DNA from 4 places in the Enterobacter sp. MGH 24 genome. Region 1 is predicted to be linked to each of the others. Evidence: predicted binding sites of a transcription regulator. Region 1 holds the regulator's gene; each other region holds the start of a gene.
The links. Region 1 encodes CRP, which controls carbon source genes, mostly activating them, when cyclic AMP is high. Its sites were predicted from a motif close to ATGTGANNNNNNTCACAT; they were not measured.

Region 1 (7,696 bases):
AATGCCCTGCGGCCCAAGCCACGGAGAGATAATGCCTTCAAACGGATCCAGCAGTTCGCGGTAGCTGCCGTCATCCAGCAGGGCCTGCGCGCGCTGGCGCGCTTTTAGTTCGATAAAGCTGCTGTCATCACGCATGGCTCACCCCCTCAAAAACCTGTTCGATGCGAATGCGGGCCACGCCCGGCGTCGCGCCGAAATCATGAATGGTCAGTTTGCCTGCCGGCAGGCTGCTGACCGTCTGCAGGCGGTTGAACAGCGCCTCCCAGCGGCTACGGCTGTTGTCGACTGAGGTGGTGATATCAATGGTTAACGTCTGGCCCGGTTCCGCGGTGAAGAGCACCTCCATATCCCCGGAGCCGACGACGCCCGCCAGCGTCCTGCCGCTTAACGCGCGGCTGGCTGGCACGGTCAATGTGATTTTTTCCATAACTTCCTCTTAATGCTTTGAATAAGGCGATTCGACGCGGTCAAGAAACAGCGTGGCGGCAAGCAGATCGGCGGCGCCGCCCGGTGACGCGTTAAGCGCCAGCATCTGACGGTCTAAGTTCGCCAGCGCCTGCTGGCCCGCAGCCGTTGCACAGCCTCCGGCGTTCAGTACCGCACGGGCACCGCTCTGCATGGCGTCCAGCCCCTCCATGCCGGCGCGCGACAGCACGCAGGTATCGGTGAGCGAGGTCATGATCGCCATCAGCGCGTCGAGCCGGGCCTGCGTTTCGCTGCTGCCGTTTAGCCGGCTGAGACGAAGCTGCGGCAGCGCGCGCTGCATAACGTGCGGAAACGCCTGCTGGGCTTCTTCTCTGGCACCCGGCACGCGGTAGCGGTGCGTGGCGCGCAGGCCTTTACTGAATACCTTCGGCGCCGCATCGTCCGGCAGTTTTGCCAGCTGCGCGGCGGTGCGGGCGACGTCTTGCGCCCTGGCATCACCGCCCAGCATCGCTACCGCGCTGACCAGCAATCCCAGCGCCCAGATCGCGCCACGATGGGTATTCACCCCGTCGGTAGCGGCCATCATCTGCTGCTCGCCTTCGCGGCCAAGACGGCCAACGGTTTGCCGAAGCGCAATGTCTGCCGGCCGCTGCCAGCTCTGCTGCGCCAGCGCCTGAAACGTGGGGGTCAGGCTGTGCGCGGAGCGCTCCATCAGCGCAAGGGATAAATCGTGGTGCGCGCCGTTCCCCCGACTGTCCACCAGACCGGGTTTCGGGCTTAAACGTGCTTCGTCAATCAGACACTGCGTGGCGGTTCGCGCCAGCCATTCGGCACCGCCTTCAACCTGAATCTGGGGCAGAAGTTTCATTACCAGCTCCGGAATTTCGCAGGTGGGTTATACAGACCGCCGGACCACTCGACGAGGTCAGACACGCTGCCCGCTGCCAACAGAGAGCGGGTGGCGTCGGTGCGGCGGATCCCCATATCTTCCGGGTAGACCACTTTGCCGCTCTGACGCAGTTCCGCCACGCGCTTCGCATCAACGCCCAGACCGATGTCGGTGATACCGGCGACGGCGGCGACCATGGCACGACGCTCTTCCAGATCTTTGGCGCGATAGAGGTAAGCAATCCCCTCTTCCGTCAGCACGTGGGTCACGTCATCGCCGTAAATCATCACCGGTGCCAGCGGCATGCCGGAGGCTTTCGCCACGTCAACGGCATCAAGTTTTTCCACGAAGGTTGGCTTCACGCCCGCCTGGAAGGTTTCCACCATCTGCACGACGAGTTTTTTACCGCGCTGCATTGGGTCCGGCTCGGTGATCATGTTCAGCCAGGCCGGGGTGGCGTGGCGACGACCGTGCGGGTCATGGCCCATGTTTGGCGCACCGCCGAAGCCGGAAAGACGACCGCGGGTCACGGTTGAGGAGTTGGCGTAACCGTCAACCTGCAGCGTAGAGCCGATGAACATATCCACCGCGTACTGGCCTGCCAGCTGGCAGAAGGCGCGGTTGGAACGCATCGAGCCGTCGGCACCGGTAAAGAAGACGTCCGGACGGGCGCGGATGTACTCTTCCATCCCCAGCTCGCCGCCGAAGCAGTGCACGCTTTCCACCCAGCCGCTTTCAATGGCAGGGATCAGCGTCGGATGCGGGTTCAGCGTCCAGTGCTTACAGATTTTGCCCTTCAGGCCAAGCTGTTCGCCGTAGGTGGGCAGCAGCAGCTCAATCGCAGCGGTGTTAAAGCCGATCCCGTGGTTCAGGGACTGCACCTGGTGTTCCGCGTAGATGCCTTTGATCGCCATCATCGCCATCAGGATATGTTCCTGTTTGATCAGGCGCGGGTCGCGGGTGAACAGCGGTTCGATAAAGAACGGTTTGTCCGCAACAACCACGTAGTCGATCCAGGAGCCCGGAATATCCACGCGCGGCAGATCGCACTCGTCGTCCACCAGCTCGTTCACCTGCGCGATGACGATGCCGTCGTGGAACGCGGCGGCTTCCACCAGCGCCGGGGTATCTTCGGTACTCGCCCCGGTGTAGAGGTTGCCTTTGCGGTCGGCTTTAAAACCGGCAATCAGCGCCACGTTTGGCGAAAGGTCGACGTAGAGGCGTGAGTAAAGTTCGATGTAGGTGTGAATCGCACCGATTTCGAGCTGACCGTCTTCCAGCAGCTGCGAAATACGCAGGCTTTGCGTCCCGGAGAAGGAGAAGTCCAGCTTGCGGGCAATGCCTTTCTCGAAGATATCCAGATGCTCGCTGCGGCCGACGCTCGGCATGATCATATGCAGGTCGTGGACAATTTGCGGGTTCACTTCGGCCAGCGAGCGGGAAAGGAAATCCGCCTGCTTCTGGTTGTTACCTTCCAGAACGACCTTGTCGCCAGGCGCGATTAATTTTTCCAGCATGGCGACAAGATCGCCGGTTGGCAGTACCTTGCCCTGCACCGGTACGGAGGCCAGACGACGCGCTTTTTCGCTACGTCGCGTGTTCCATTGCCGGGTGGGTGTTTGCCCAGATAACATTATTAACCTCCTGATTCAGCTAATCATTTTGATTTGCTTAACGTTGAGTAAAGTGTGCGCTCTGGTGAGAAAGGCATCAATTAAGCGTAGAGCGGAATCATTAGCCTGAGAGTAATAATCAAGGTAAAGATTTGTGATCGGGATCAGTTCATGTTTCGGAAAACCAGGCTAAACGGGGTACAATTCGGAAAGTACCGTAAATTTCTGACAAGAATCAGCATCGCCCTTATGACCCAAATCATTCCATCAGGCTTCGACATTGCGGCCGAAGACAGCACTGAGTTCGTGCCCATGCGCGGCGTGGCTAACCCCCACCTGCAGACCATGCTGCCGCGACTGATCCGCCGCAAGGTTCAGTTCACCCCACACTGGCAACGGCTTGACCTGCCAGACGGTGATTTTCTGGATCTCGCCTGGAGCGAAGCGCCGGAACAGGCCCGCCATAAGCCGCGTCTGGTGGTCTTTCACGGTCTGGAAGGCAGCCTGCACAGCCCGTATGCGCATGGATTAATTGAGGCGGCAAAAGCGCGCGGCTGGCTCGGCGTGGTGATGCATTTTCGCGGCTGCAGCGGCGAACCGAATCGTCAGAAACGCATTTATCACTCGGGTGAAACCGAAGACGGGACGTGGTTTTTACACTGGCTGCGGGACAACTTTGGCACCGTGCCCACCGCCGCGGTGGGCTACTCGCTGGGCGGAAATATGCTGGCCTGTCTGCTGGCCAAGGAGGGTGAAAGCGTCCCGCTGGATGCCGCCGTCATTGTCTCCGCGCCGTTTATGCTGGAGCAGTGCAGCTACCACATGGATAAAGGCTTTTCCCGCGTCTATCAGCGCTACCTGCTCAACCTGCTGAAGGCCAACGCGGCGCGTAAGCTGAAGGCCTACCCGGATACCCTGCCAGTCAGCCTGCGCCAGCTGAAAAAGGTGCGCCGTATTCGCGAGTTCGACGACCTGATCACCGCGAAAATCCACGGCTTCGCCGATGCGATTGACTATTATCGTCAGTGCAGCGCCATGCCGCTGCTCAGCAAGATCACGCAGCCGACGCTGATTATTCATGCCAAAGATGACCCGTTTATGGATCATCACTCTATCCCCTCTCAGGAATTCCTGCCCGACAACGTTCACTATCAGTTGACCGAGCACGGCGGCCACGTCGGGTTTATCGGCGGCACGCTGCGCCGCCCGAAAATGTGGCTTGAGGCGCGCATTCCTGACTGGCTGACTCCTTATCTGGAGGGTGCAAAATGATTATTCCCTGGCAGGATCTGGCTCCCGAAACGCTCGATAATCTGATTGAAAGCTTTGTATTACGTGAAGGCACCGATTATGGTGAACAGGAACGCTCGCTTGAGCAAAAGGTCAACGATGTAAAGCGCCAGCTAAAAAGCGGCGACGTGGTGCTGGTGTGGTCAGAACTGCATGAGACGGTCAATATCATGCCCCGCAACGCGTTTCACGGCTGATCTTCCACCCTTTTCAGTCAGGGAGTTGCTATGTCTGCCAGACATCCGGTTATTGCCGTTACGGGGTCGAGTGGTGCGGGAACCACTACCACCAGCCTCGCATTTCGCAAGATTTTCGCCCAGCTGAATCTCCGTGCGGCGGAGGTCGAAGGCGACAGCTTTCACCGCTACACGCGTCCGGAGATGGACATGGCCATCCGTAAGGCGCGCGATCTGGGTAAACACATCAGCTACTTCGGCCCGGAGGCCAATGACTTCGGCCTGCTGGAACAAACCTTTATCGAGTACGGTCAGAGCGGTAAAGGGCAGTCCCGCAAATATCTGCATACCTATGATGAAGCCGTTCCCTGGAATCAGGTGCCGGGAACCTTTACCCCGTGGCAGCCGCTGCCGGAACCCACCGACGTCCTGTTTTACGAAGGATTGCACGGCGGCGTGGTCACCCCTCAACACGACGTGGCGCGCCACGTGGATCTGCTGGTCGGCGTGGTCCCTATCGTTAACCTGGAGTGGATCCAGAAGCTGACGCGTGACATGAGCGAGCGCGGCCATTCTCGCGAAGCGGTGATGGACTCCGTGGTGCGCTCCATGGAGGATTATATTAACTTCCTGACGCCGCAGTTTTCCCGCACCCATATCAACTTCCAGCGCGTGCCGACGGTGGACACCTCCAACCCCTTTGCCGCCAAAAGTATCCCGTCCCTGGATGAGAGCTTCGTGGTGATCCATTTCCGCAACCTCGACGGCATTGATTACCCCTGGCTGCTGGCCATGCTGCAGGGCTCGTTTATTTCGCACATGAATACGTTAGTGGTGCCGGGCGGAAAAATGGGGCTGGCGATGGAGCTCATCATGACGCCGCTGGTGGAGCGACTGATGGAAGGGAAGCAGATTGCGTGACGCCTGTTGCCGGATGGCGCTTCGCTTATCCGGCCTACGTTCGTGCAGTTGTAGGCCCGGTAAGCGCAGCGCCACCGGGCTTTGTTTTTTAAGCCTCGATCACTTCATACGAATGCGTGATTTTTACCGCTTTCTCCAGCATTAACGCCACAGAGCAGTACTTCTCCGCAGACAGGTCCACCGCACGCGAGACCGCCGCGTCTTTCAGCTCTTTACCGGTGACCACAAAGTGCAGGTTAATATGGGTGAACAGGCGTGGCGCCTCTTCGCGACGTTCTGACGTGAGTTTGACTTCACAATCCGTCACGTCATGACGACCTTTTTGCAGGATCGACACCACGTCAATTGCGCTGCATCCCCCTGCCGCCATTAGCACCATTTCCATTGGGCTTGGTGCTTTATCGCCGGAGTTACCGTCCATCAAAATCTGGTGTCCTGAAGCGGACTCGCCCAGGAACGTTAAACCTTCAACCCATTTCACGCGCGCTTGCATATTCTTAAACTCCAACGTTGCATTTTTGGTGACAGATTACGCGTGCGTTACATTTCTCGCAATGGAAGGCGACCTGCATCATGCTGAAGCGAGACACCAGGAGACACGCGGCGAAAGCTATGCTAAAACACTCTGGATGCTACAGTAATACATTGACGTTACACATGTATGCAGAGGACATCAAACTTTACTGGCTGCGAAACGTTACGGTAGCCGACTTCCCAGGGTATGGGTAAGAATTCGATTGCAACCCCAGAGTCCGGATGCATCTGATGACTCTGGTGACAGCTTATAACAGAGGATAACAGCGCATGGTGCTTGGCAAACCGCAAACAGACCCGACTCTCGAATGGTTCTTGTCTCATTGCCACATTCATAAGTACCCATCAAAGAGCACGCTGATTCACCAGGGTGAAAAAGCGGAAACGTTGTATTACATCGTTAAAGGCTCGGTGGCAGTGCTGATCAAAGATGAAGAAGGGAAAGAGATGATCCTTTCTTATCTGAACCAGGGCGATTTCATCGGTGAACTGGGCCTGTTTGAAGAGGGCCAGGAACGTAGCGCCTGGGTTCGTGCAAAGACAGCATGTGAAGTGGCTGAAATTTCTTACAAGAAGTTCCGTCAGCTGATTCAGGTTAACCCTGACATCCTGATGCGTCTTTCTTCCCAGATGGCGCGCCGTCTGCAGGTCACGTCAGAAAAAGTGGGTAACCTCGCCTTCCTGGACGTGACAGGCCGTATCGCGCAGACCCTGCTGAACCTGGCGAAACAGCCAGACGCCATGACCCACCCGGACGGCATGCAAATTAAAATTACCCGTCAGGAAATTGGTCAGATCGTCGGTTGCTCCCGTGAAACAGTGGGCCGTATCCTGAAAATGCTGGAAGATCAAAACCTGATCTCCGCCCACGGTAAAACCATCGTGGTCTACGGAACGCGTTAATTCCGCTTAAACGGCGTGCCATCGCAAGGTGTCACGCCGTTTTTGTCTCTACTCCCCATGTGGCGCAGGCTGATCTATCACCCGGAAGTTAACTACGCACTGCGGCAAACGCTGGTGTTGTGCCTTCCTGTGGCCATAGGTCTGATCCTCGGACACCTCCAGCAAGGCCTGCTGTTTTCCCTCGTGCCCGCCTGCTGCAACATCGCCGGTCTTGACACGCCGCATAAGCGCTTTTTTAAACGCCTGATTATCGGTGGCTGCCTGTTTGCTGGCTGCAGCCTCGCCGTACAGCTTTTACTGGCTCGGGATATCCCGCTGCCGCTGATCCTGACCGTACTGGCCATGACCCTCGGCGTGACGGCGGAAATCAGTTCGCTGCACGCCCGCCTGCTTCCCGCTTCGCTGATTGCGGCCATTTTCACGCTGAGCCTCGCCGGGAATATGCCGGTGTGGGAGCCGCTGCTGATCTACGCCCTGGGGACATTATGGTACGGGCTGTTTAACTGGTTTTGGTTCTGGCTGTGGCGGGAACAGCCGCTGCGTGAATCCCTGAGCCTGCTCTACGTGCAGCTTGCGGATTACTGCGAAGCCAAATACACCCTGCTCACCCAGCATACCGATCCGGAGAAATCCTTACCGCCGCTGCTGACGCGCCAGCAAAAGGTGGTGGATCTGATAAGCCAGTGCTATCAGCAGCTGCATATGCTCGCCGCCAACAAGAACCACGAGTACAAGCGGCTGCTGCGCACCTTCCAGGTCGGGCTGGATCTGCAGGAGCATATCTCCGTTAGCCTGCACCACCCGCAGGAGGTGCAAAAGCTGGTCGAGCGCAGCCACGCCGAAGCGGTGATCCGCTGGAACGCGCAGACCGTCTCGGCACGCCTGCGGGTGCTGGCCGATGATATTCTCTATCACCGCTACCCGACGCGCTTTAGCATGGATAA
Region 2 (7,696 bases), 3.5 Mb from region 1:
TATCGCGAAATGAATCAGGTGCTGTTTTCTTTTCTCGATAAACTGACCGCCTCGCGCTGATGCATTCTCTGGCGCGTCACTTCGCCACCGCACGCCCTTTCCTCTAAACTGTAGCCTGCCCCTGTAAGGTGATACCGGACGTTCCATTCTGGAATGTCTGGTATGCTCAAATTTCATGATGTGATCCGTGGCACATTTTTAGGTTTAATTGTATGATGAATGCGTTTCAGCAAGGACTATCACCATGAGCAAATCATTGAACATTATCTGGCAATATCTGCGCGCATTCGTTCTGATTTACGCCTGTCTGTATGCCGGGATTTTCGTCGCGTCGCTGCTGCCTATCACCATTCCCGGCAGCATTATCGGTATGCTGATCCTCTTTGTTTTGCTGGCGCTGCAAATCCTGCCCGCAAAATGGGTCAACCCCGGCTGCTTCGTCCTCATTCGCTATATGGCGCTGCTTTTCGTGCCTATCGGCGTCGGGGTGATGCAGTATTTTGATTTGCTCAAGGCCCAGTTCGGCCCGATTGTGGTCTCCTGCGCCGTCAGTACGCTGGTGGTTTTCCTGGTCGTGAGCTGGAGTTCGCATCTGGTGCATGGCGAACGTAACGTGATTGGGGAGAAAACAAAAAAATGATGGCCAATATCTGGTGGTCCCTGCCGCTCACTCTGGCAGTGTTTTTCGCCGCACGTAAGCTTGCCGCGCGTTTCAAAATGCCATTGCTGAACCCCCTGCTGGTGGCGATGGTGGTGATTATTCCGTTCCTGCTGCTCACCGGCATTCCTTACGAACGTTACTTTGCCGGCAGCAAAATCTTAAACGACCTGCTGCAGCCTGCCGTTGTGGCGCTCGCCTTTCCTTTATATGAGCAGCTGCACCAGATCCGCGCCCGCTGGAAATCCATCATTACCATCTGTTTTGTGGGCAGCCTGGTGGCGATGCTCACTGGGACGTCGGTAGCGCTGTTGATGGGGGCCTCCCCGCAGATTGCCGCCTCTATCCTGCCGAAATCGGTGACTACGCCTATCGCGATGGCGGTCGGCGGCAGCCTCGGCGGTATTCCGGCCATCAGCGCGATGTGCGTTATTTTCGTCGGTATTCTCGGCGCGGTGTTTGGTCACACCCTGCTGAACGGGATGCGTATTCACACTAAAGCGGCACGGGGACTTTCGATGGGGACCGCCTCCCACGCCCTGGGCACAGCCCGCTGTGCGGAGCTGGACTATCAGGAAGGGGCGTTTAGCTCGCTGGCGCTGGTGATCTGCGGGATTATCACCTCCCTGCTGGCCCCGTTCATTTTCCCGCTGATTCTGGCGGTGATGGGCTAAAATTTGCGATGCGTCGCGCAAATTTCATTTTGATTTCATAAGTTGCATACATAATGAGAAGTGGATCACATATAAAGCCCTGACGGCTCCGTAAACTACCGATCCATTAACCTTTATGAGGCAAACGCCATGCACCCACGTTTTCAAGCTGCTTTCGCCCAGCTTGCAGAGAATTTGCAGTCAGCCCTGGCTCCCGTTCTGGCAGATGCACACTTCCCCGCCCTGCTGACCGCGGAGCAGGTCACGATGCTGAAACAGGCAACGGGACTGGACGAAGACGCGCTGGCTTTCGCACTGCTCCCGCTGGCCGCCGCCTGCGCGCGGGCCGATCTCTCCCACTTTAACGTCGGGGCGATTGCGCGCGGCGTCAGCGGCACCTGGTACTTCGGTGGCAACATGGAGTTCCTGGGCGCGACCATGCAGCAAACCGTTCACGCCGAGCAGAGCGCCATCAGCCACGCCTGGCTGCGCGGTGAAAAAGCCCTGAGCGCCATTACCGTTAACTACACCCCCTGCGGCCACTGCCGTCAGTTTATGAACGAGCTGAACAGCGGGCTGCAGCTGCGCATCAACCTGCCGGGTCGGGCGCCGCACACGCTGGCGGATTATCTGCCTGACGCGTTTGGCCCGAAAGATCTGGAGATCAAAACGCTGCTGATGGACGATCAGGACCACGGTTACGCCCTGTCCGGCGATGACCTGAACCAGGCAGCCATTCGCGCAGCGAACAAGAGCCACACGCCTTACAGCAAGTCCCCGAGCGGCGTGGCGCTGCAGTGCCGTGATGGCCAAATCTTTAGCGGGAGCTATGCGGAAAACGCCGCGTTTAACCCAACGCTGCCACCGCTGCAGGGTGCACTCAACCTGCTGAGCCTGAACGGCTATGACTATCCGGACATTCAGCGCGCCGTTCTGGCTGAGATTGCTGATGCGCCACTGATTCAGTGGGATGCCACCGCCGCAACGCTCAAAGCGTTAGGCTGTACGACAATTGACCGCGTACTGCTTGCGTAATCCTTTCGGCGGGCAGAAGTGCCCGCCAGTTTGCTGAAAAACCCCTCAGTTGATTCACCGTTTCTTGCGCTAACCAGGCGGGTAAAGTAGCCTGAGTTAAATTTCATCCACGAACGAGCCATCTCCATGTTAAAGCGCGTTTTTTACAGCCTGTCTGTCCTGGTCGGCATACTGCTGTTGATCGTGCTGGGTCTCGACCGCTGGATGAGCTGGAAAACCGCCCCCTACATCTTTGATGACCTGCAGGACCTGCCCTATCGTCAGGTTGGCGTGGTGCTCGGCACCGCCAAGTATTACCGCACCGGCGTCATTAACCAGTATTACCGTTACCGCATTCAGGGCGCGCTTAACGCCTACAACAGCGGCAAGGTGAACTACCTGCTGCTGAGCGGGGATAACGCCCTGCAAAGCTACAATGAACCGGTGACGATGCGGAAGGACCTGATTGCAGCGGGCGTGGATCCTGCCGATATCGTGCTCGACTACGCCGGGTTCCGCACCCTGGACTCCATCGTGCGCACGCGCAAAGTTTTCGACACCAACGACTTCATCATCATCACCCAGCGCTTCCACTGCGAGCGCGCGCTGTTTATCGCGCTGCATATGGGCATTCAGGCGCAGTGTTACGCGGTGCCGTCGCCAAAAGATATGCTGAGCGTGCGCGTCCGCGAGTTTGGTGCGCGTTTTGGCGCGCTGGCAGACCTGTATATTTTCAAACGCGAACCGCGCTTTTTAGGCCCGCTGGTACCCATTCCGGCGATGCACGAAGTACCGGAAGATGCGCAGGGTTACCCGGCCGTCACGCCCGAACAGCTGCTTGATTTGCAGAAAAAAGAGAAATAACAGCACCGCCTTTATACTTTCTTTACGCCGGGCCTGACGCTTTTTATCCCCCCTTTACGTCGGCTCTTTTAAGCTGAGTTCACTGCCGCTACGGCTTCATTGAAGAATGACTATGAACTCAATAATGAATGCGTTTTTCCTCAAAAGTCTCCGTCCGTATTTTAACTTTCCCGGTTTATCGCTTCCTGGCGCACTCAATTCCGGTCTCTGGCTTGATGAAAAAATTGACGCCCTGCAGCACAACATTTCAGTAGAAGTAGCAGATTATCTGGAACGTTACCCGCAGACGAAACATGTCGACGTTTACCTGAACGATATCAACGGCACGATGCGCGGCAAGCGCCTGTCGGTGGAGAGCATGCTGACCCTGGAAAAAGGCTGTTATTTTCCCCTTTCGGTCTACCTGATGGATCAGAAAGGAAAAATTGCCGCCCCGCTTCATGATGAGCCGGACCGAATCTGCGTTCCGGTCGCCGGCTCCCTGCGCCCCTGTCCGCAGGATCCGCAGCACAACGCGCAGATCCTGCTGACGATGAAAGACAGCGACGGTAACCCCTGCCCGCTTGAGCCGCGCGTGATACTGCAGAACGTGCTGGCCCGCTTCCACCAGCACGGGCTCTTCCCGGTGATTGCCCCGGAAATCGAGTTCTATCTGACGGGGCATGACGATCGGGATCCGCAAAATCAGGGCTGTTTTCATATGGATACCTCGTCGGCGCATGCGGCGCTGTTTGACGAGCTGGAACAGCTGGCGCACCTTCAGCGCATCCCGCTGTCCGGGATCGTGGCGGAAGCCGAGTCCGGCCAGTACGAATTAAATCTGAAGCATAGCCATCGCGTCGTTGAGGTCTGCGATAACGTGCTGGCGCTGCGTCGCCTGACCCGATACGTTGCCGAAAAGCACGGCCTGCAGGCCAACTTTATGGCTAAACCTTTCAGCCAGCTGTCCGGCAGCGGCTTGCACTTTCATTTCAGCCTGAACAATCGTCACGGCGAAAATGTCTTTGCTTCCCCGGTGAACGCGCTTAACAGCATGATGCGTTTGTGCATTGCGGGCCAGCTGGCGCTGATGCCCGCCTCTGTCGCCATTCTTGCGCCGGGCGTCAACGCGTTTCGTCGCCTGCGTAAAAACCTGACGGAACCCGTATTTAACTCCTGGGGCTATAACACCCGCTCCGCTGCCCTGCGTATCCCCTGTTCGGATGACAACAACCGTCGTATCGAGTACCGGCTGGCCGGGGCTGATGCCAATCCGTATCTGGTGGCAGCCGCTATCCTCACCGGCATGCTGTACGGGCTGGAAAACATCGACGAGGAGGATTTGCCCGAACCGCAGCACGATCGGCCCGAACTTCCGCTGTTTCAGCAGGAGGCGATTGAGACCTTTGCCCGCTGTCAGTACCTCACCGACAGCCTGGGCGACGCTTTTTCCGCACAGTGGGTCGCCTGCAAGCTCTCTGAACTCGACTGGTTTGAACGCATTGTGACCCGGGAGGAGTCACAGCTGGCATAGGGCATAAAAAAGCCCGCTCGGTGAGCGGGCCGGGTATAGCGAGAGACGATTATTTCTTACGCGCGTACTTCAGTGAATCCAGCGCGACCGCGAAGATAATGATCGCGCCCTTGATGATGTACTGCCAGTACGGATTCACGCCGATATAGGTCAGCCCGTAGTTGATCACGGTGAAGATAATCACACCGGTCACCACGCCCAGTACCGTACCCACGCCGCCGCTGAAGGAGACACCGCCCACCACGCAGGCAGCAATCGCATCCAGCTCGTACATGAAGCCAAGGTTGTTGGTTGCAGAGCCGATACGGCCAGCTTCCAGCATCCCGCCGAAGGCATAGAACACACCGGACAGCGCGTAAATCATTAGCAGGTTCAGAGCAACGTTTACCCCGGACACTTTTGCCGCTTCCGGGTTACCGCCGATGGCAAAGATGTTTTTACCGAAGCGCGTTTTGTTCCACAGGATCCAGACGAAAGCCACCGCAATTAGCGCATAGAAGGTGATGTACGACAGGCGGAAGCTGCCCAGCGCGATAAACCCTTGCGTGAAGGTCGAGAAGCCGCTGTCAAAGCCCGAAATCGGCGACGCACCCACGAAGTCGTAATACAGGGAGTTGATACCGTAAACGATGATCATCGTACCCAGGGTGGTGATAAATGGCGTCACGTTCAGGTAAGCGATGATAATACCGTTGATCAGGCCAATCACCGCCCCGATGGCGCAGACAATCAGGATCACCACGAAAATTGGCATGGTGGCCATTTCCGGGAAGACCTTGTTGGCGTTTTCCATCGACTGCAGCAGAGTTGCCGCGATAACCGCCGCCAGACCCACCTGACGACCGGCAGAAAGATCCGTCCCCTGGGTCACGATCAGGCCCGCCACGCCCAGCGCAATGATAATACGCACGGAGGATTGGGTCAGAATGTTACTCAGGTTCAGCAGGCTTAAGAACGTAGGGTCCTGGAAAATGATGATAGCCAGCAGTACTAAAAGAACAACGTAAATACCGCCTTCTTTCAGGTAAGTGAGAAAACTTTTTTTATTTAACGCACTCATGAGGAGCCCCTGATCTTAAAGGTGCAAAGACGCAAGACGCAAAATTTCGTTTTGCGTTGTCGTTTTGGTGTCAACAATACCGGCAACGAGACCATTGCTCATAACCAGAATACGATCTGTGATCCCTAACAATTCCGGCATTTCGGAAGAAATAATAATGATCCCTTTATTCTTTTTCGCCAGCTCGGCAATCAGCTGATAAATTTCAAACTTCGCGCCGACGTCAATACCGCGGGTCGGTTCATCCAGCATCAGAATTTCTGGCTGGGTTAATAACCAACGGCCGATAATGACTTTCTGCTGGTTACCGCCTGACAGCGAACCAATTTGGGTGCGGTGGCCTGGCGTTTTCACGCGCATGGAATCAATGACCCATTGGGTATCGCTTTTCATGCGGGAGTTATCCAGCAGTCCGACTTTGTTTTTATAATTGCGAATGTTAGAAATTAACGAGTTAAAGTTAATATCCAGATAGGCATAAATACCGGTCGAACGACGCTCTTCCGTCACCAGCGCAAAACCATTATTAATGGCTTCGTTGGCGTTGTGGTTGTTGATTTTCTTACCGTGCAGCGTAATCGTGCCTTCGGCTTTCTCACGGATACCGAACAGGGTTTCCACGATATCGGTACGTTTTGCGCCAACCAGACCGGCAATCCCGAGGATTTCACCTTTGTGCAGGTCGAAGGAGACGTCGCGGATGGACGGCTGACGTAACGAGGTCAGATTGCGCACTTCCAGGATCACTTCGCCCGGCTTGTTTTCTTTGTCCGGGAAGCGCTGGTTTAGAGAACGGCCAACCATCATGGCGATGATCTTGTCCATGTCCAGCCCTTCCAGCGGCTGCGTGGCAATCCACTGACCGTCGCGCAGGATGGTGATCTCATCGCACAGCTGGAAGATCTCTTCCATTTTGTGGGAGATATACACAATGCCGCAGCCGCGATCTTTTAGCTTACGAATAATGGTAAAAAGGTGATTAACCTCTTTTTCCGTTAATGATGATGTTGGTTCGTCCATGATGACGATTTTCGCATCATAGGAGAACGCTTTGGCGATTTCGATCATCTGCATCTGGGAGACGGATAATGTTCCCACGCGGGCGCGCGGATCGATATCAATATCCAGCTCGTCGAAAATCGCTTTGGTGTCGCGATACATTTTGTCCTGATCGACAAAGACACCTTTGGTTGGATAACGCCCTAACCACATGTTATCCATAACTGAACGCTGCAGCACCAGGTTTAATTCCTGGTGAACCATCGAGATACCGTTTTCCAGTGCTTCTTTCGCTGAATGGAAATCGATCTCTTTCCCCTGAAAAAGAATGCTGCCAGAATCTTTTTGATAGATCCCAAAAAGACATTTTAATAATGTTGATTTACCCGCACCGTTTTCACCCATTAAGGCGTGAATAGAGTGAGGACGAACTTTTAAATTAACATTATCGAGTGCCTTAACGCCGGGAAATGACTTGTTGATACCGCTCATTTCCAACAGGTATTCACCGGATGACTGAGTAGTTGTGCTGACCATAATTATACCTTGTTGGCCTCGCATATCGCGTTATAAAAGGGCGCAACGAATTGCGCCCAGTGGAGACAGTACCGCTAACTTATTTACCGATAAACTCAGCCAGGTTGGACTGGTCTACGCCCACGTAAGGTACGCGAACGATTTTGTTTTCAATTTTCCAGCTGGTGCCATCTGCCGCACCTTTACCGTCGGCCAGGTTTTTCGCCAGATCGAAGGTCGCTTTCGCCTGGTTGTTGGCATCGTTCAGAACGGTACCGGCCATCGCACCAGATTTAACCAGCGCCAGCGCTTCTGGCAACGCATCTACACCGAACACAGGAATGGAGGATTTGTTGTGCGCTTTCAGCGCTTCTACCGCACCCATTGCCATCGCATCGTTGTTGGCGATAACCACTTCG
Region 3 (7,696 bases), 2.3 Mb from region 1:
TGGCCTTTCTTATGTGCATAACACCCAGTATGGCTTCCTGCGAACGGCTCTGGCGGGTGATACGCTGGATAACAGCAACGGCTTTATCTGGGATCTTGCGTGGCTGTACCGCTATACCAACGGTGGGCTGACTCTGACGCCGGGTATTGGTGTGCAGTACAACAGCGAGAACTACAACGACTACTACTATGGCGTCTCTAAAAACGAGTCCCGCCGTAGCGGTCTGAAGAGCTACAGCGCAGATGACGGCTGGGATCCGTACCTGGAGCTGACCGCAAGCTATAACTTCCTCGGCGACTGGAGCGTGTACGGTACCGGCCGCTACGAGCGTCTGAGCGATGAAGTGAAGGATAGCCCGATGGTCGACAAGTCCTGGGCAGGCATCTTCTCTGTCGGTGTGACCTACAAGTTCTGATTGTGCACTTACATTGTGCAATTGGTGCATTAAAACGGGGCGCTTGCGCCCCGTTTGCTTTAATGTGGTGCGGCGAGATTATCGCTTAACAATGCGGATCGTCTGCCCTAAACGAGATGGCTTTTCTTCGCTCGCTTTCTGCGGGTTGGTCACGCGGGCCGTTTCCACGCAGACAAACGTTTTATACCCTTCATCCGTCATGTCGGCCATGCTGACGGACAGCGCAGGACCCGGGTTCCAGCCCACCACGTCGCTGTGATGATGATGGACCACTTCAATTCCGCGGTTCAGGGCGCCGTCGTGGATCACGCTGCACGCTTCCGGGTGCAGGTAGACGCGGTCGGTACGGTCAGGGAACGTTTGTACGCCGTCGCTCAGTTTACCTTCTTTGGCGTTATCCACTTTGTCGATATAGGTATCGCCCAGGCCGCTCACCTTCACTGCGCTGATATCACCCACGTTAAAATAGGTGTGCAGGGCAGAGGTGGTTTCGAACTCGCCGTGAGCCTCCAGTTCGATTTCACAGGTTTTACCCAGCTTAAATCGGGCGTACAGGGTGAAATCGTGCGGCCAGAGGGCGCGGGTTTCATCATTAGCCTGCAGCTCAAAGGTCAGCACCGCACCGTTGTCATCTTCGTTATGCGCTTTCAGCGTCCACTGCTGGTTGCGGGCAAAACCGTGAGACGGCAAACCCGGCTGTGCGGACGGCCCGAACCACGGCCAGCAGATCGGCACGCCGCCGCGGATTGCGGCGCCTTTTTTGAAGGAAGTCGCATCGCTCAGCCATAAACCTTCGGCTTCGCCTTCCGGTTTCCAGGAGAGCAGGTGGGCGCCGTTCAGCGCCACGGACGCTTTGACGCGCGGATGGTCAACGACGATAACGTCGGCACCGTCAATCTGACGGCGGGAGAGCACAGGGGTAAGTTGTTCGACTACCGGAAGTGCAAAAATTTTATTAATCATTAAGCAATCCTCTGTCTTATAAATAAAAAAAGGCGACCGAAGTCGCCTTTTTGGATCAAACACTCATCTCAACTTATTTGGAGATGTGAGCGATCAGGTCCAGTACTTTATTAGAGTAGCCGGTTTCGTTGTCGTACCAGGATACCAGTTTCACGAAGTTGTCGTTCAGTGCGATACCCGCTTTAGCATCGAACACGGAAGTGCACACTTCGCCGTTGAAATCGGTAGATACAACGTCGTCTTCGGTGTAGCCCAGAACGCCTTTCATTGCGCCTTCGGAAGCAGCTTTGATTGCTTTCTTAATTTCTTCATAAGAAGCAGCTTTTTCCAGACGAACGGTCAGGTCAACAACGGATACGTTAGGCGTTGGAACGCGGAACGCCATACCAGTCAGTTTGCCATTCAGTTCTGGCAGTACTTTACCTACAGCTTTAGCAGCACCGGTAGAGGATGGGATGATGTTCTGAGCCGCGCCACGGCCGCCGCGCCAGTCTTTGTGAGACGGGCCATCAACGGTTTTCTGAGTAGCGGTGGTCGCGTGAACGGTAGTCATCAGACCTTCGATGATGCCGAAGTTGTCGTTGATAACTTTAGCCAGCGGTGCCAGGCAGTTGGTGGTGCAGGATGCGTTAGACACGATATCCTGGCCAGCGTAGGTTTCGAAGTTTGCACCACGAACGAACATTGGGGTGTTGTCTTTGGAAGGACCAGTCAGAACAACTTTCTTCGCACCCGCAGTGATGTGTTTACGTGCAGTTTCGTCGGTCAGGAAGATACCGGTTGCTTCAGCAACAACGTCAACACCGATTTCGTTCCATTTCAGGTTAGCTGGGTCTTTTTCAGCAGTAACGCGGATGGTTTTGCCATTAACAACCAGGTGGCCGTCTTTCACTTCAACGGTGCCGTCGAAACGACCGTGAGTTGAGTCGTACTTCAGCATGTACGCCATGTATTCAGCGTCCAGGAGATCGTTGATACCAACGATTTCGATGTCAGAACGTTTCTGAGCAGCACGGAAAACAATACGGCCGATACGGCCAAAACCGTTGATACCTACTTTGATAGTCATATATTCCACCAGCTATTTGTTAGTGAATAAAAGGTTGCCTGTAAAATTACAAAAACCTTACGCAGCGTCAAGCGGAATCGTGTCAATCATTGCGACAAATCAATCCTGTGACTAACGTTTGTGCGACTGACTCGCCTCACTTTCCCTTTGAGCTTGCAACCACATGGGGGCTGCGCCCGGGATTTTAAAGTCCTCGCAGGATAAAAATGTGAGAATGATCACAATTGCCTGACCGCCTTTTCGCGACACATAAGTTTAGATCAAAAGTGCACGCAAGGGTGTTAATGTTTTGTTAGAATGCGGGGTAAAAGATGTCTGTTTCTACAGCGAGATGTAAGCATATGTCGAACCAACGTAACCCTGACGATTTGAAAAAAAACCTCACAGAAATGCAGTTTTACGTGACGCAAAATCACGGGACGGAACCGCCGTTCACCGGGCGTTTACTGCACAACAAGCGAGACGGCGTCTATCACTGTCTGGTCTGTGATGCCCCTCTGTTCAATTCACAAACGAAATTTAATTCGGGCTGCGGCTGGCCGAGCTTTTACGAGCCGGTGAGCGATGAGGCCATCCGCTACCTGACCGACTCGTCGCACGGCATGGTGCGCACGGAAATTCGCTGCGGCAACTGCGATGCGCACCTTGGGCATGTCTTCCCGGATGGCCCTCAGCCTACGGGTGAGCGTTTCTGCGTGAATTCAGCCTCAATGAGCTTCACTGACGACGAAAACGGCGACCAGATTAAGGGTTGAAAAAACGATTCAGCAAATTATTCCTTTGAAAGGGCGGGATTGTGAATATTGAAGACATGATTAGCGGTATGACGCCGGAGATTTATCAGCGTCTGGTGACGGCCGTAGAGCTGGGAAAATGGCCCGATGGCGTCGCGCTGACCCCGGAGCAAAAAGAGAACAGCCTGCAGCTGGTGATGCTGTGGCAGGCGCGCAATAACACCGACGCGCAGCACATGACCATCGACACTAAAGGCCAGATGGTCATGAAGAGCAAGCGCGAGCTGAAAGAAGACTTCGGCATCACGCCGAAGCCGATTGCGACTTTCAAATAATGCTTTCCCTGTAGGCCGGGTAAGCGTTAGCGCCACCCGGCACGCTACACCTTAGTGTGGGATCCCGAGCGACGCCGCCAGCTGCTTCGCTAACTGATTGTTGTCATCAGCCCCGTACTCCCAGAACATCGCCCCGGCGAGACCTTTCTCTTTGATGTAGTCCGCTTTGATGGCAACGGAACGCGGGTTCTCATACGAAATCGCAAACAGCGCGTTGCCATCTGCACCCTTCACCGAGAGCCACGGCACTTTCGCCTGGTCGTCCCAGTGCTCGGTAAAGCGCTTCTGCGGATCGTTCAACAGCTTCTTCACGATATCGTTGTACTTCACGTAGGTATCTTTGGTCAGGTCATAGCCGAGTGACGTGAACAACCCGATCTCCTGAGGCCCGAAGTAGGGCTGGGTAACCGGATTTTTTTGCGCATCCGGTTTCGTCCAGTCAATGCCCGGCTCCACGGCACGTTTCGGCACGCGGCCATAGAAACCAATCCCGAGGTTCATCTGCTGCGGCTTCAGCCCGGCGGCCAGATAGTTGTTCACCACAAAATCCACGCTGTATTTGTCCGCAGCGGCCACCGTCGGCCAGGCGCTGGAGTCATACAGGTTGGCATTGAAGTACTGCGTGCCGTACGCCATGTCGTAGGTCATCAGGTTGATGTAGTCGAGCAGGGGCGCGATGGCTTTGATATCCACCCAGCTTTTTGGACTTTCCGCATTCGCGCCTACCGCAATGGTCACCAGCTTTTTATGCCCGAACGCGTCGCGCATCTCTTTCAGCAGGGCGGTAAAGTTATCCCGGTCGGCGGGCTGGCTTGCGACCAGCCCCCAGGCGCCGTTGACCGGATACTCCCAGTCGAGATCGATCCCGTCCAGACCGTATTTGTCGACAATCTCCTGCGCGGAGCGGATAAACACCGCGCGCGTCTCTTTGGTTGCCGCTGCGCCAGAGAAGCCACGCGCGCCCCAGCCGCCAACGGAAAGCAGCACTTTGAGGTTTGGGTTTTGCTTACGCAGGGTCGGGATGAGGGCCAGATCGGCGGCGACTTTTGGCGATAGCCAGATCTGATGCAGCTTTGCCGGATCTTTTAGCGCAGCGTTGGTTTCGTCTTTTTCGTCGTTATAGACCAGACCAAACGAGTAGTTCAGGTGGGTGATCTGCCGAACGTCTAATTTATTGATATCGCCACCCGGTCCGGCGGTGACATCGCCACCCCCGTTAAAGTAGCCCACGGACATCAGGGTACTGGCGGAGGCAACTGACGCGCAAAGCAGGGGTAATGCTGCCAGCAAGGGCAAACGTTTCATACAAGTTCCTCTTTGACTTAATAAAATTAACCACGCCACGGAAAAGGCGTGGCGAAAAAACAGCCTGACGAGAATAGCATTGCCGCTTCGCTGAGGATGCGAGGGAGTTCACTTTATGGGAGAACGGAGTGGGTTGTTTTGCCGGGTGGCGGCTGCGCCTTACCCGGCCTACGGGGAAAGGTAGGCCGGGTAAGCGTAAGCGCCACCCGGCTAAAAAGGCTTACGCCTGCGTCTCCAGCCAGTCTTCGAGGGTATACAGCGTCGCGCCTTCCGCAGCCATATCCATAAACGCCTGAGCGCTGTCCTGCGGGTGAATGTTTACCCCGCGGCAGCCGTCGGTGATGACGCTGACGGTATAACCTAACTGGAGCGCGTCCAGCACGGTAAACTTCACGCAGTAGTCCGTCGCCAGGCCCAGCACGATCAGCTCCGTGATTTCGTGATGACGTAACCACGCGTCCAGCGCCGTTTTCTGGCGATGCCCGTTATCAAAAAACGCGCTATAGCTGTCGATAGCCGGGTTTTCACCTTTATGGAACACCGCGTCGATGGCTTTCTGATTCAGGAGCGGATGCAGCGCCGCGCCTTCCGTCTGCTGTACGCAGTGATCCGGCCAGAAGGTTTGCGCCAGCCCGTCGAGCTCCCCCTGAGTGAAGGGCTCGACGTCGTGCTGGCTGGCAAAGCTGCCGTGGTTCGCCGGGTGCCAGTCCTGGCTTGCGACGACCGCTTCGCCGCGGGCTTTGCACCAGTCAATCAGCGTGTTTGCCACGTCAACGGTGCTGTCACCTTCGGCGACGGCCAGCGCACCGCCCGCGCAGAAATCATTTTGCAAATCGACCAGTAGCAGGGCGCGTTGCTTCATGAGCACTCCTTATTCGTCCGGGGTCAGCTCGCCGCGCAGGTTTTGCATCATCGCGCTGCGAATGGACTGGATGTCCAGATCCTGACTCAGTAAATAGTGAAGTTTAGTCAGCGTTGCCTCAACGGTCATATCGAAGCCGCTGATAACCCCCGCATGCGCCAGCGCGTTGCCGGTGGCATAGCCGCCCATGTTGACCTTTCCGGACATGCACTGGGTCAGGTTTACGACCACAATTCCGCGCTCGCTGGCTTCCTGAAGCTCTTTCAGGAATTCGCCGTTCTGCGGCGCGTTGCCGACGCCATAGGAGCGCAGAATCAGCGCTTTCACCGGCTGGCGCAGGAAGTTACGTACCACGTCGGCAGAGATACCCGGGTAGATAGTGACCACGCCAATCGGTTGAGGAGTAATCGGATGCACAATCAGCTCGCCGGCGGTGTTCGGCGCAGGCGGCGTGCCCAGACGACGGATATGAATCCCGGCCTCCAGCAGCGGCTGCAGGTTAGGGGAGGCGAAGGCGTCAAAACCGTCGGCATGGGCTTTGGTGGTGCGGTTGCCGCGATACAGACGGTTGTTGAAGAACAGCGACACTTCGTTAATCGGGTAATTCGCCGCCACGTACAGGGAGTTCAGCAGGTTGATCTGCCCGTCCGAGCGCAGCTCCGCCAGCGGGATTTGCGACCCGGTGACGATAACCGGCTTGCTCAGGTTCTCCAGCATGAAGGAGAGCGCCGAGGCGGTAAACGCCATGGTGTCGGTGCCGTGCAGGATCACGAAGCCGTCGTACTGGTCGTAATGGGCTTTAATGTCATCCGCGATGTGCTGCCAGTCTTCCGGCGTCATGTCGGAGGAGTCCATCAGCGGCTCGTATTCGTGGATGGTGAAGTCAGGCATTTCCGGACGGTGGAATTCTGGCATCAGCGCAAGCTGACGCTGCAGGTGGCCGGAGACAGGGATATAGCCATTTTCAGAGCGCTGCATACCGATGGTACCGCCAGTGTAGGCTACATAAATCGATTTCTTCTGCATGGTAGTGAGTTCTTGTTCTTCAAAAGAAAAAAATCCCCTCTTCGCGGAAAGAGGGGACGGTTTTTAACGGACGTTAGCGCAGGTCAGGCAAAACGCGTAACGACTCTGTGGATCGTTAAAGGCCGCGAGCTTATCGCTTTCCGCCTTCATCGCTTTCGCTGCCGTGGCGACCGGCGCAGGCAGGTAAGCCTGCATCGCCTCCGGCAACATGGCGCGTACCGAGCCGGACATGCTGTCCATGACCATATCGAAGAACGACGGCTCGTCCTGATAATACTCGATATGCCACTGCTTGAGTTTCGCCAGCTCGGCGGCTTTCTTCACCGCATCATCGAAGTCGCCCAGGCTGTCGACCAGACCGTTGCTCTTCGCATCCTGGCCGGTCCAGACGTGGCCCTGCGCGATCTGGTCGATCTGCTCAGGCGTCTTTTTACGCGAGTCCGCGACCAGGGTGATAAAGCGTTTATAGCCGTTCTCAATGCTGAGCTGCATCATCTCAGAGACTTCCGGCGGCAGGGATTTGGTCACCGATACATCCGCCAGCGGAGAGGTGGCCACGCCATCGGTATGCACGCCCAGAGAATCCAGGCTGTTCTCCACGGTGTTGATCACCCCGAAGATGCCAATCGAGCCGGTCAGCGTGCTTGGGTTAGCCACAATGTAGTTGGCTGGCGTTGAGATCCAGTAACCCCCGGAGGCGGCCATTCCGCCCATGGAGACGACGACCGGCTTGCCGGCGGCGCGCGCCGCGGCCAGTTCAGCGCGGATCACTTCAGAGGCACTAACGCTGCCGCCAGGGCTGTTCACCCGAAGGACAATCGCTTTCACTTTCGGATCCAGGCGAGCATCGCGGATTTGTGACGCGGTAGTATCGCCGCCCACGTTCCCCGGCGTCTCCTGGCCGTCCATGATGGCGCCGTTGGCAAACACCACCGCGACGCTGTCACCGCTGTCATCCGGCTTTTTCGTCGAGTAATCATACATGCT
Region 4 (7,696 bases), 2.0 Mb from region 1:
CGGGAACGGTTAGCTTTCGCCACATCGTTGCGGTAGAAATCGCTCTTGTCGATCACGCCATACAGCAGTTCAGCTTTCTGCTGATTCACCTTGTCCATCTGCGCCACGCCGCCGTTTTGCTTCAGCCATTTGAAGACCAGGCCAGAGAGATACCAGGCAAACGTTGGTGGGGTGTTGAACATCGAATCGTTATCGTTCAGCACGGTGTAATCGAGAATCGACGGGCAGGATTTATGCGCTTTACCCAGCAGGTCTTCACGCACGACGACGATAGTCAAACCGGCCGGGCCGATATTTTTCTGCGCGCCCGCATAGATAACGCCGTAGCGGCTGACATCAATTGGCGCAGACAGAATGGTGGAGGAGAAGTCGGCGGCAACCACGACATCGCTGCCGAAGTTTGGCGTCTCGTCGATGGCAATCCCGTCAATGGTTTCGTTCGGGCAGTAGTGCAGATACGCTGCGTTATCGGAAAGCTGCCACTCGCTCATTGGCTTCACGGCGCGCAGACCGTCAACGGTCACTTTGGCGTCGATAACATTCGGCGTGCAGTATTTGTGCGCTTCTTTTACGGCGCTTGCCGCCCAGTAACCCGCGTCAACGTAGTCAGCCGTCGTTTTGTCGCCCAGGATATTCAGCGGAACGCCCGCAAACTGACCGCGTCCACCGCCGTGACAGAACAATACTTTGTAGTTCGAGGGAATATTCAGCAGATCGCGAAAATCCTTTTCTGCATCTTCCGCCACCTGAATAAACTCTTTACCCCGGTGGCTGATTTCCATCACCGACGTACCCAGACCGTTCCAGTTACAAAGTTCCTGTTGAGCCTGTTTAAGCACGTCTGCCGGTAACATTGCCGGACCTGAACTGAAATTAAAGACTTGAGCCATTTCCCCTCACCACGCTAAAAGCCATAAGTTATAACTGTGGATATCGGTTTTATCATTCAGTGACACGCGCCGCAATGTCTAAAACTTATGACCCGTGAAATGTGCCCCGCGTCACACAAAACAATCTGCCGCCTCGCTAAGACAAAACCGACAAAATGGCTGTCAGGTGATACGTTTGGCCCGGCTAACCTTCGTCCATTCCGGATTTGCACAGCGGGGGCATAATTGACGATCTCCCGGCTGCATCGCGACAACGTGGCTACATCTAACACAAGCATACTCACCTGATTCAGGTACCGTTCTGAAACGCTCGATCAGCATATCCGGCAGGATACAGAGCCCCGGCTTCACCTCGTCGTCTGAATAGTAATAGACGCTGATCTGCCCGTTGGTTTCCATGATCGCCAGACGCACCTGCCCGAGCTGTTCAACGCTGTTCAGGCGAAGCTCCATAAAGAACTCAAACTCGGTCATATTGGCGCTTTGTACATTTTCCCAGGCCAGCTGTCCGTCCTCGACGATAACGACCGGCTTGCCTTCAAGCAGATCTTCCAGCTTTTCACTTTTCGACATCAGCCACATCACAAGGCGGTAAAGGAGCGCCAGTGTGACAAAGACGATAAACACCGGAACCATCGGCACATCGTCATAAAAGGCGACGTCCCCCGCCGCAGACCCCAGCGTCAGGATGATCAACACCTCAAAGAGCGACATCTGCCGTACGCCACGACGGCCGGTGATTTTAAGAAACAGGAAGACAAGTACGAAGGTATACAGGCTGCGCAGCGCCACTTCGCCCAGAAATTCAGGAGGAACTTTATCAAACGCCATCCGCTGGAGATCAAATGCTTTCATTTTTCTATGCCTTAACAGTCAGTTACTGCCACTAAGCATAGCCCAGCCTTTTATTTTCGCCGAAGATAGCACCCGTCACGCAAAACCCGTATCATTGCGCGCTTTACGTACGATAAAAGTGAACGCCATGACTCAAACGTTTATCCCCGGCAAAGACGCCGCTCTGGAAGATTCCATCGCTCGCTTCCAGCAAAAACTGACCGACCTGGGTTTTAACATCGAAGAAGCCTCCTGGCTTAATCCGGTGCCTCATGTCTGGTCCGTGCATATTCGCGATAAAGACTGTGCCCTGTGCTTTACCAACGGTAAAGGCGCGACAAAAAAAGCGGCACTGGCCTCTGCGCTGGGTGAGTATTTTGAGCGTCTGTCCACCAACTATTTCTTCGCTGACTTCTGGCTGGGCGAAACCATCGCTAACGGCCCGTTCGTTCACTATCCAAATGAAAAATGGTTCCCGCTGACCGAAGATGACGAACTGCCGGAAGGTATTCTCGACGCTCGCCTGCGTGCCTTCTACGATCCAGACAACGAACTGACCGCCAGCATGCTGATCGATCTACAGTCCGGTAACGAAGATCGCGGTATTTGCGCCCTGCCGTTTACCCGTCAGTCTGATGAACAGACCGTCTATATCCCGATGAACATTGTCGGCAACCTGTATGTATCCAACGGCATGTCCGCGGGTAACACCCGCAATGAAGCGCGCGTGCAGGGTCTGTCTGAAGTCTTCGAACGCCACATTAAAAACCGCATCATCGCCGAATCCATCAGCTTGCCTGAGATTCCGGCTGACGTACTGGCGCGTTATCCGGGCGTGGTGGAATCCATCGCTAAACTGGAAGCAGAAGGTTTCCCAATCTTTGCGTATGACGGCTCGCTGGGCGGCAAGTATCCGGTTATCTGCGTTGTGCTGTTTAACCCAACGAACGGTACCTGCTTCGCCTCCTTCGGCGCGCACCCTGACTTCGGCGTGGCGCTGGAGCGTACCGTTACCGAACTGCTGCAGGGCCGTAGCCTGAAAGACCTCGACGTGTTCACCCCGCCAACGTTTGACGACGAAGAAGTGGCCGAACATACCAACCTCGAAACCCACTTCATCGACTCCAGCGGTTTGATCTCCTGGGATATGTTCAAGCAGGACGCGGACTATCCGTTCGTGGACTGGAGCTTTGCCGGTACCACGGAAGAAGAGTTCGCCACGCTGATGGCGATCTTTAAAGCCGAAGACCAGGACGTCTATATCGCCGACTACGAACATCTTGGCGTCTACGCGTGCCGCATTATTGTTCCAGGCATGTCCGACATCTACCCGGCTGAAGATCTGTGGCTGGCGAATAACAGCATGGGCGCGCACCTGCGCGAAACGCTGCTAGCTCTGCCGGGCAGCGAGTGGGAGAAGGAAGATTATCTGAACCTGATCGCCCAGTTGGACGAGGAAGGCCACGATGACTTCACTCGCGTACGTGAACTGCTGGGTCTGGCGACCGGTAAAGACAACGGCTGGTATACCCTGCGTATCGGTGAGCTGAAAGCGATGCTGGCACTGGCGGGAGGCGATTTGGATCAGGCTCTGGCCTGGACCGAGTGGACCATGGAATTCAACCAGTCGGTCTTCTCTGCCGAACGCACTAATTATTACCGCTGCCTGCAAACCCTGTTGCTGCTGGCACAGGAAGACGATCGCGAGCCGCTGCAATACCTGAATGCTTTCGTGCGTATGTACGGTGCTGAGGCCGTTGAAGCAGCCAGCGCGGCCCTGAGCGGCGAAGCGCCGTTCTATGGCCTGCAGGCTGTTGATAGCGATCTGAAAGCCTTCCCGGCGCATCAGTCGCTGCTGAAGGCCTATGAAAAGCTGCAGAAAGCAAAAGCCGCTTACTGGTCAAAATAAGCGCACATAACATTACCAGCAGTAGGCGTATTCAATCGTCTGGGCTATATTACGGGGCAATTTCATTGCCCCGTTTTTTATTTTCTTCGGCAATGACTGTTGATTGTAATAATAAAGTTAAACATGGGTAAATATAATAATATTTACCGGGGCTTTACTGTTACTTTTTATGGTAAATACTCCATATTAATTAACTGTTTCAGAGGTGGCCGAACGAAAAAATTCAACTCTTTTCATAACTTTTAAAATTTATTTTTATACGGATAATCAAATACTTACTCCGCATTTGTCGTAAAACCATACACACTGCGGGCCTATAAGCCAGGCGAGATATGATCTATATCAATTTCTCTTCTATAATGCTTTGTTAGTATCTCGTCGCCGACTTAATAAAGAGAGAGTTAGTGTGAAAGCTGACAACCCTTTTGATCTTTTACTCCCTGCTGCGATGGCCAAAGTTGCCGAAGAAGCGGGTGTCTATAAAGCAACGAAACACCCGATGAAGACGTTCTATCTGGCGATCACCGCTGGTGTGTTCATCTCTATCGCTTTCGTCTTCTACATCACCGCCACCACCGGTACTGCCGGAATGCCTTTCGGCATGGCCAAACTGATTGGCGGCATTTGCTTCTCACTGGGCCTGATTCTCTGCGTCATCTGCGGCGCCGACCTCTTCACCTCAACGGTGCTGATTGTCGTGGCAAAGGCCAGCGGAAGAATTACCTGGGGTCAGCTGGCACGTAACTGGCTTAACGTCTACGTGGGTAACCTGGTTGGCTGTCTGCTCTTTGTTTTGTTAATGTGGCTTTCTGGCGAGTACATGACCGCCAACGGTGGCTGGGGCCTTAACGTCCTGCAAACCGCCGACCACAAAATGCACCACACATTTATCGAAGCCGTTGCTCTCGGCATCCTCGCTAACCTGATGGTCTGCCTGGCTGTATGGATGAGCTACTCGGGTCGTAGCCTGATGGACAAAGCCTTAATTATGGTTCTGCCGGTTGCGATGTTTGTTGCCAGCGGCTTTGAGCACAGTATCGCGAATATGTTCATGATCCCAATGGGCATTGTCATCCGCGACTTTGCGAGCCCGGAGTTCTGGACCGCAGTTGGTTCATCCCCGGAAAGTTTCTCTCACCTGACTATTATGAATTTCATTACTGATAACCTGATCCCTGTCACTATCGGGAACATTATCGGTGGGGGTCTGTTAGTTGGGTTGACATACTGGGTCATTTACCTGCGTGGCGACGATCATCATTGATGGTTTTCTCAGGCAGTAAATAAAAAATCCACTTAAGAAGGTAGGTGTTACATGTCCGAGCTTAATGAAAAGTTAGCCACAGCCTGGGAAGGTTTTGCGAAAGGTGACTGGCAGAATGAAGTAAACGTACGTGACTTCATTCAGAAAAACTATACCCCGTATGAAGGTGACGAATCCTTCCTGGCTGGCGCAACTGAAGCGACCACCAAGCTGTGGGACAGCGTAATGGAAGGCGTTAAACTGGAAAACCGCACTCACGCGCCAGTTGATTTTGACACCTCCGTTGCTTCCACCATCACTTCTCACGATGCGGGCTACATCAACAAAGCCCTTGAGAAAATCGTTGGTCTGCAGACTGAAGCACCACTGAAACGCGCAATCATCCCGTTCGGTGGTATTAAAATGGTTGAAGGTTCCTGCAAAGCGTATAACCGCGAGCTGGACCCAATGCTGAAAAAAATCTTCACCGAATACCGCAAAACCCACAACCAGGGCGTATTCGATGTTTACACCAAAGACATTCTGAACTGCCGTAAATCTGGCGTTCTGACTGGTCTGCCAGATGCGTATGGCCGTGGCCGTATCATCGGTGACTACCGTCGCGTTGCGCTGTACGGTATCGACTTCCTGATGAAAGACAAATACGCGCAGTTCGTTTCCCTGCAGTCTGACCTGGAAAACGGCGTAAACCTGGAAGCGACTATCCGTCTGCGTGAAGAAATCGCTGAACAGCACCGCGCGCTGGGTCAGATCAAAGAAATGGCGGCTAAATATGGCTGCGATATCTCTGGTCCTGCTACCAACGCTCAGGAAGCTATCCAGTGGACCTACTTCGGCTACCTGGCCGCTGTTAAGTCTCAGAACGGTGCAGCAATGTCCTTCGGTCGCGTATCCACCTTCCTGGATGCGTACATCGAACGTGACATCAAAGCAGGCAAAATCACCGAGCAAGACGCTCAGGAAATGATTGACCACCTGGTCATGAAACTGCGTATGGTTCGCTTCCTGCGTACCCCTGAATACGATGAGCTGTTCTCTGGTGACCCAATCTGGGCAACCGAATCTATCGGCGGTATGGGCGTTGACGGCCGTACGCTGGTAACCAAAAACAGCTTCCGCTTCCTGAACACCCTGTACACCATGGGTCCTTCTCCGGAGCCGAACATCACCGTTCTGTGGTCTGAAAAACTGCCTCTGAACTTCAAGAAATTCGCCGCTAAAGTGTCCATCGACACCTCTTCTCTGCAGTACGAGAACGATGACCTGATGCGTCCGGACTTCAACAACGACGATTACGCTATCGCTTGCTGCGTAAGCCCAATGGTTGTTGGTAAACAAATGCAGTTCTTCGGTGCGCGTGCAAACCTGGCGAAAACCATGCTGTACGCAATCAACGGCGGCGTTGATGAAAAACTGAAAATGCAGGTTGGTCCTAAGTCTGAGCCGATCAAAGGCGACGTTCTGAACTTCGACGAAGTCATGGAGCGTATGGATCACTTCATGGACTGGCTGGCTAAACAGTACGTCACTGCGCTGAACGTTATCCACTACATGCACGACAAGTACAGCTACGAAGCCTCTCTGATGGCGCTGCACGACCGTGACGTTATCCGCACCATGGCGTGTGGTATCGCAGGTCTGTCCGTTGCTGCTGACTCCCTGTCTGCAATCAAATATGCGAAAGTTAAACCAATTCGTGACGAAGACGGCCTGGCTGTAGACTTCGAAATCGAAGGCGAATACCCGCAGTTTGGTAACAACGACTCTCGCGTTGATGACATGGCGGTTGACCTGGTAGAACGTTTCATGAAGAAAATTCAGAAACTGACGACTTACCGTAACGCTATCCCGACTCAGTCTGTTCTGACCATCACCTCTAACGTTGTGTATGGTAAGAAAACCGGTAACACCCCAGACGGTCGTCGTGCTGGCGCGCCATTCGGCCCAGGTGCTAACCCAATGCACGGTCGTGACCAGAAAGGTGCGGTTGCCTCTCTGACCTCCGTTGCTAAACTGCCGTTTGCCTACGCGAAAGATGGTATCTCTTACACCTTCTCTATCGTGCCAAACGCGCTGGGTAAAGACGACGAAGTGCGTAAAACTAACCTCGCGGGTCTGATGGATGGTTACTTCCACCACGAAGCGTCCATCGAAGGTGGTCAGCACCTGAACGTGAACGTCATGAACCGTGAAATGCTGCTCGACGCGATGGAACACCCTGAGAAATATCCTCAGCTGACCATCCGCGTATCTGGCTACGCAGTACGTTTTAACTCCCTGACTAAAGAACAGCAGCAGGACGTTATCACCCGTACTTTCACTCAGTCCATGTAAGTGGAATTGACTGAAATCACGCGTTAAAAAGCGTACAATAAAGGCTCCACGTCAGTGGGGCCTTTTTAGCACCCTCTCCATCTCAGTCTCTTTTGTCCGCTATCTATACTCTATGGATATCAGCCAAAACAGACTTCAACACAGCCGGCTTTGAGCTGTGCATACTCAGGCCCCGGACGGGCCGATGCTGGAGATATCACCGCAATGTCAATTATTGGTCGCATTCACTCCTTTGAATCCTGTGGCACCGTCGATGGCCCGGGCATCCGCTTTATCACCTTTTTCCAGGGCTGCCTGATGCGCTGCCTGTACTGCCACAACCGTGACACATGGGACACCCACGGCGGGAAAGAAGTGACCGTCGAAGACTTGATGAAAGAGGTGGTGACCTACCGCCACTTTATGAACGCGTCCGGTGGTGGCGTGACGGCGTCCGGCGGTGAAGCCATTCTTCAGGCGGAGTTT

Region 2: cdd (cytidine deaminase) is a predicted target of CRP. The motif match lies at 1,386-1,403, and genes of this name have one in related genera.
Region 3: msrB (peptide-methionine (R)-S-oxide reductase MsrB) is a predicted target of CRP. The motif match lies at 2,654-2,671, and genes of this name have one in related genera.
Region 4: focA (formate transporter FocA) is a predicted target of CRP. The motif match lies at 3,964-3,981, and genes of this name have one in related genera.

The regions. Positions count from the first base shown of each region.
Region 1 covers NZ_KI535657.1:1,027,576-1,035,271, forward strand. The annotation lists gene L370_RS16840 (biotin-independent malonate decarboxylase subunit beta) at 1-135, opposite strand, end outside; gene mdcC (malonate decarboxylase acyl carrier protein) at 128-427, opposite strand; gene L370_RS16830 (triphosphoribosyl-dephospho-CoA synthase) at 437-1,294, opposite strand; gene mdcA (malonate decarboxylase subunit alpha) at 1,294-2,949, opposite strand; gene L370_RS16820 (hydrolase) at 3,178-4,200, shown strand; gene L370_RS16815 (YheU family protein) at 4,197-4,415, shown strand; gene L370_RS16810 (phosphoribulokinase) at 4,446-5,315, shown strand; gene L370_RS16805 (OsmC family protein) at 5,404-5,808, opposite strand; gene crp (cAMP-activated global transcriptional regulator CRP) at 6,120-6,752, shown strand; gene L370_RS16795 (YccS/YhfK family putative transporter) at 6,810-7,696, shown strand, end outside.
Region 2 covers NZ_KI535657.1:4,552,862-4,560,557, forward strand. The annotation lists gene L370_RS00805 (type 1 glutamine amidotransferase) at 1-60, shown strand, start outside; gene L370_RS00800 (CidA/LrgA family protein) at 245-640, shown strand; gene L370_RS00795 (CidB/LrgB family autolysis modulator) at 637-1,332, shown strand; gene cdd (cytidine deaminase) at 1,462-2,346, shown strand; gene sanA (outer membrane permeability protein SanA) at 2,473-3,189, shown strand; gene L370_RS00780 (glutamine synthetase family protein) at 3,314-4,702, shown strand; gene mglC (galactose/methyl galactoside ABC transporter permease MglC) at 4,752-5,762, opposite strand; gene mglA (galactose/methyl galactoside ABC transporter ATP-binding protein MglA) at 5,778-7,298, opposite strand; gene mglB (galactose/glucose ABC transporter substrate-binding protein MglB) at 7,378-7,696, opposite strand, start outside.
Region 3 covers NZ_KI535657.1:3,294,348-3,302,043, forward strand. The annotation lists gene L370_RS06450 (MipA/OmpV family protein) at 1-415, shown strand, start outside; gene L370_RS06445 (D-hexose-6-phosphate mutarotase) at 494-1,378, opposite strand; gene gapA (glyceraldehyde-3-phosphate dehydrogenase) at 1,452-2,447, opposite strand; gene msrB (peptide-methionine (R)-S-oxide reductase MsrB) at 2,789-3,202, shown strand; gene L370_RS06430 (YeaC family protein) at 3,244-3,516, shown strand; gene L370_RS06425 (chitinase ChiD) at 3,568-4,821, opposite strand; gene pncA (bifunctional nicotinamidase/pyrazinamidase) at 5,042-5,683, opposite strand; gene ansA (asparaginase) at 5,693-6,709, opposite strand; gene sppA (signal peptide peptidase SppA) at 6,773-7,696, opposite strand, start outside.
Region 4 covers NZ_KI535657.1:3,030,936-3,038,631, reverse strand. The annotation lists gene serC (3-phosphoserine/phosphohydroxythreonine transaminase) at 1-890, opposite strand, end outside; gene L370_RS07685 (DUF421 domain-containing protein) at 1,053-1,745, opposite strand; gene ycaO (30S ribosomal protein S12 methylthiotransferase accessory factor YcaO) at 1,873-3,633, shown strand; gene focA (formate transporter FocA) at 4,040-4,897, shown strand; gene pflB (formate C-acetyltransferase) at 4,949-7,231, shown strand; gene pflA (pyruvate formate lyase 1-activating protein) at 7,436-7,696, shown strand, end outside.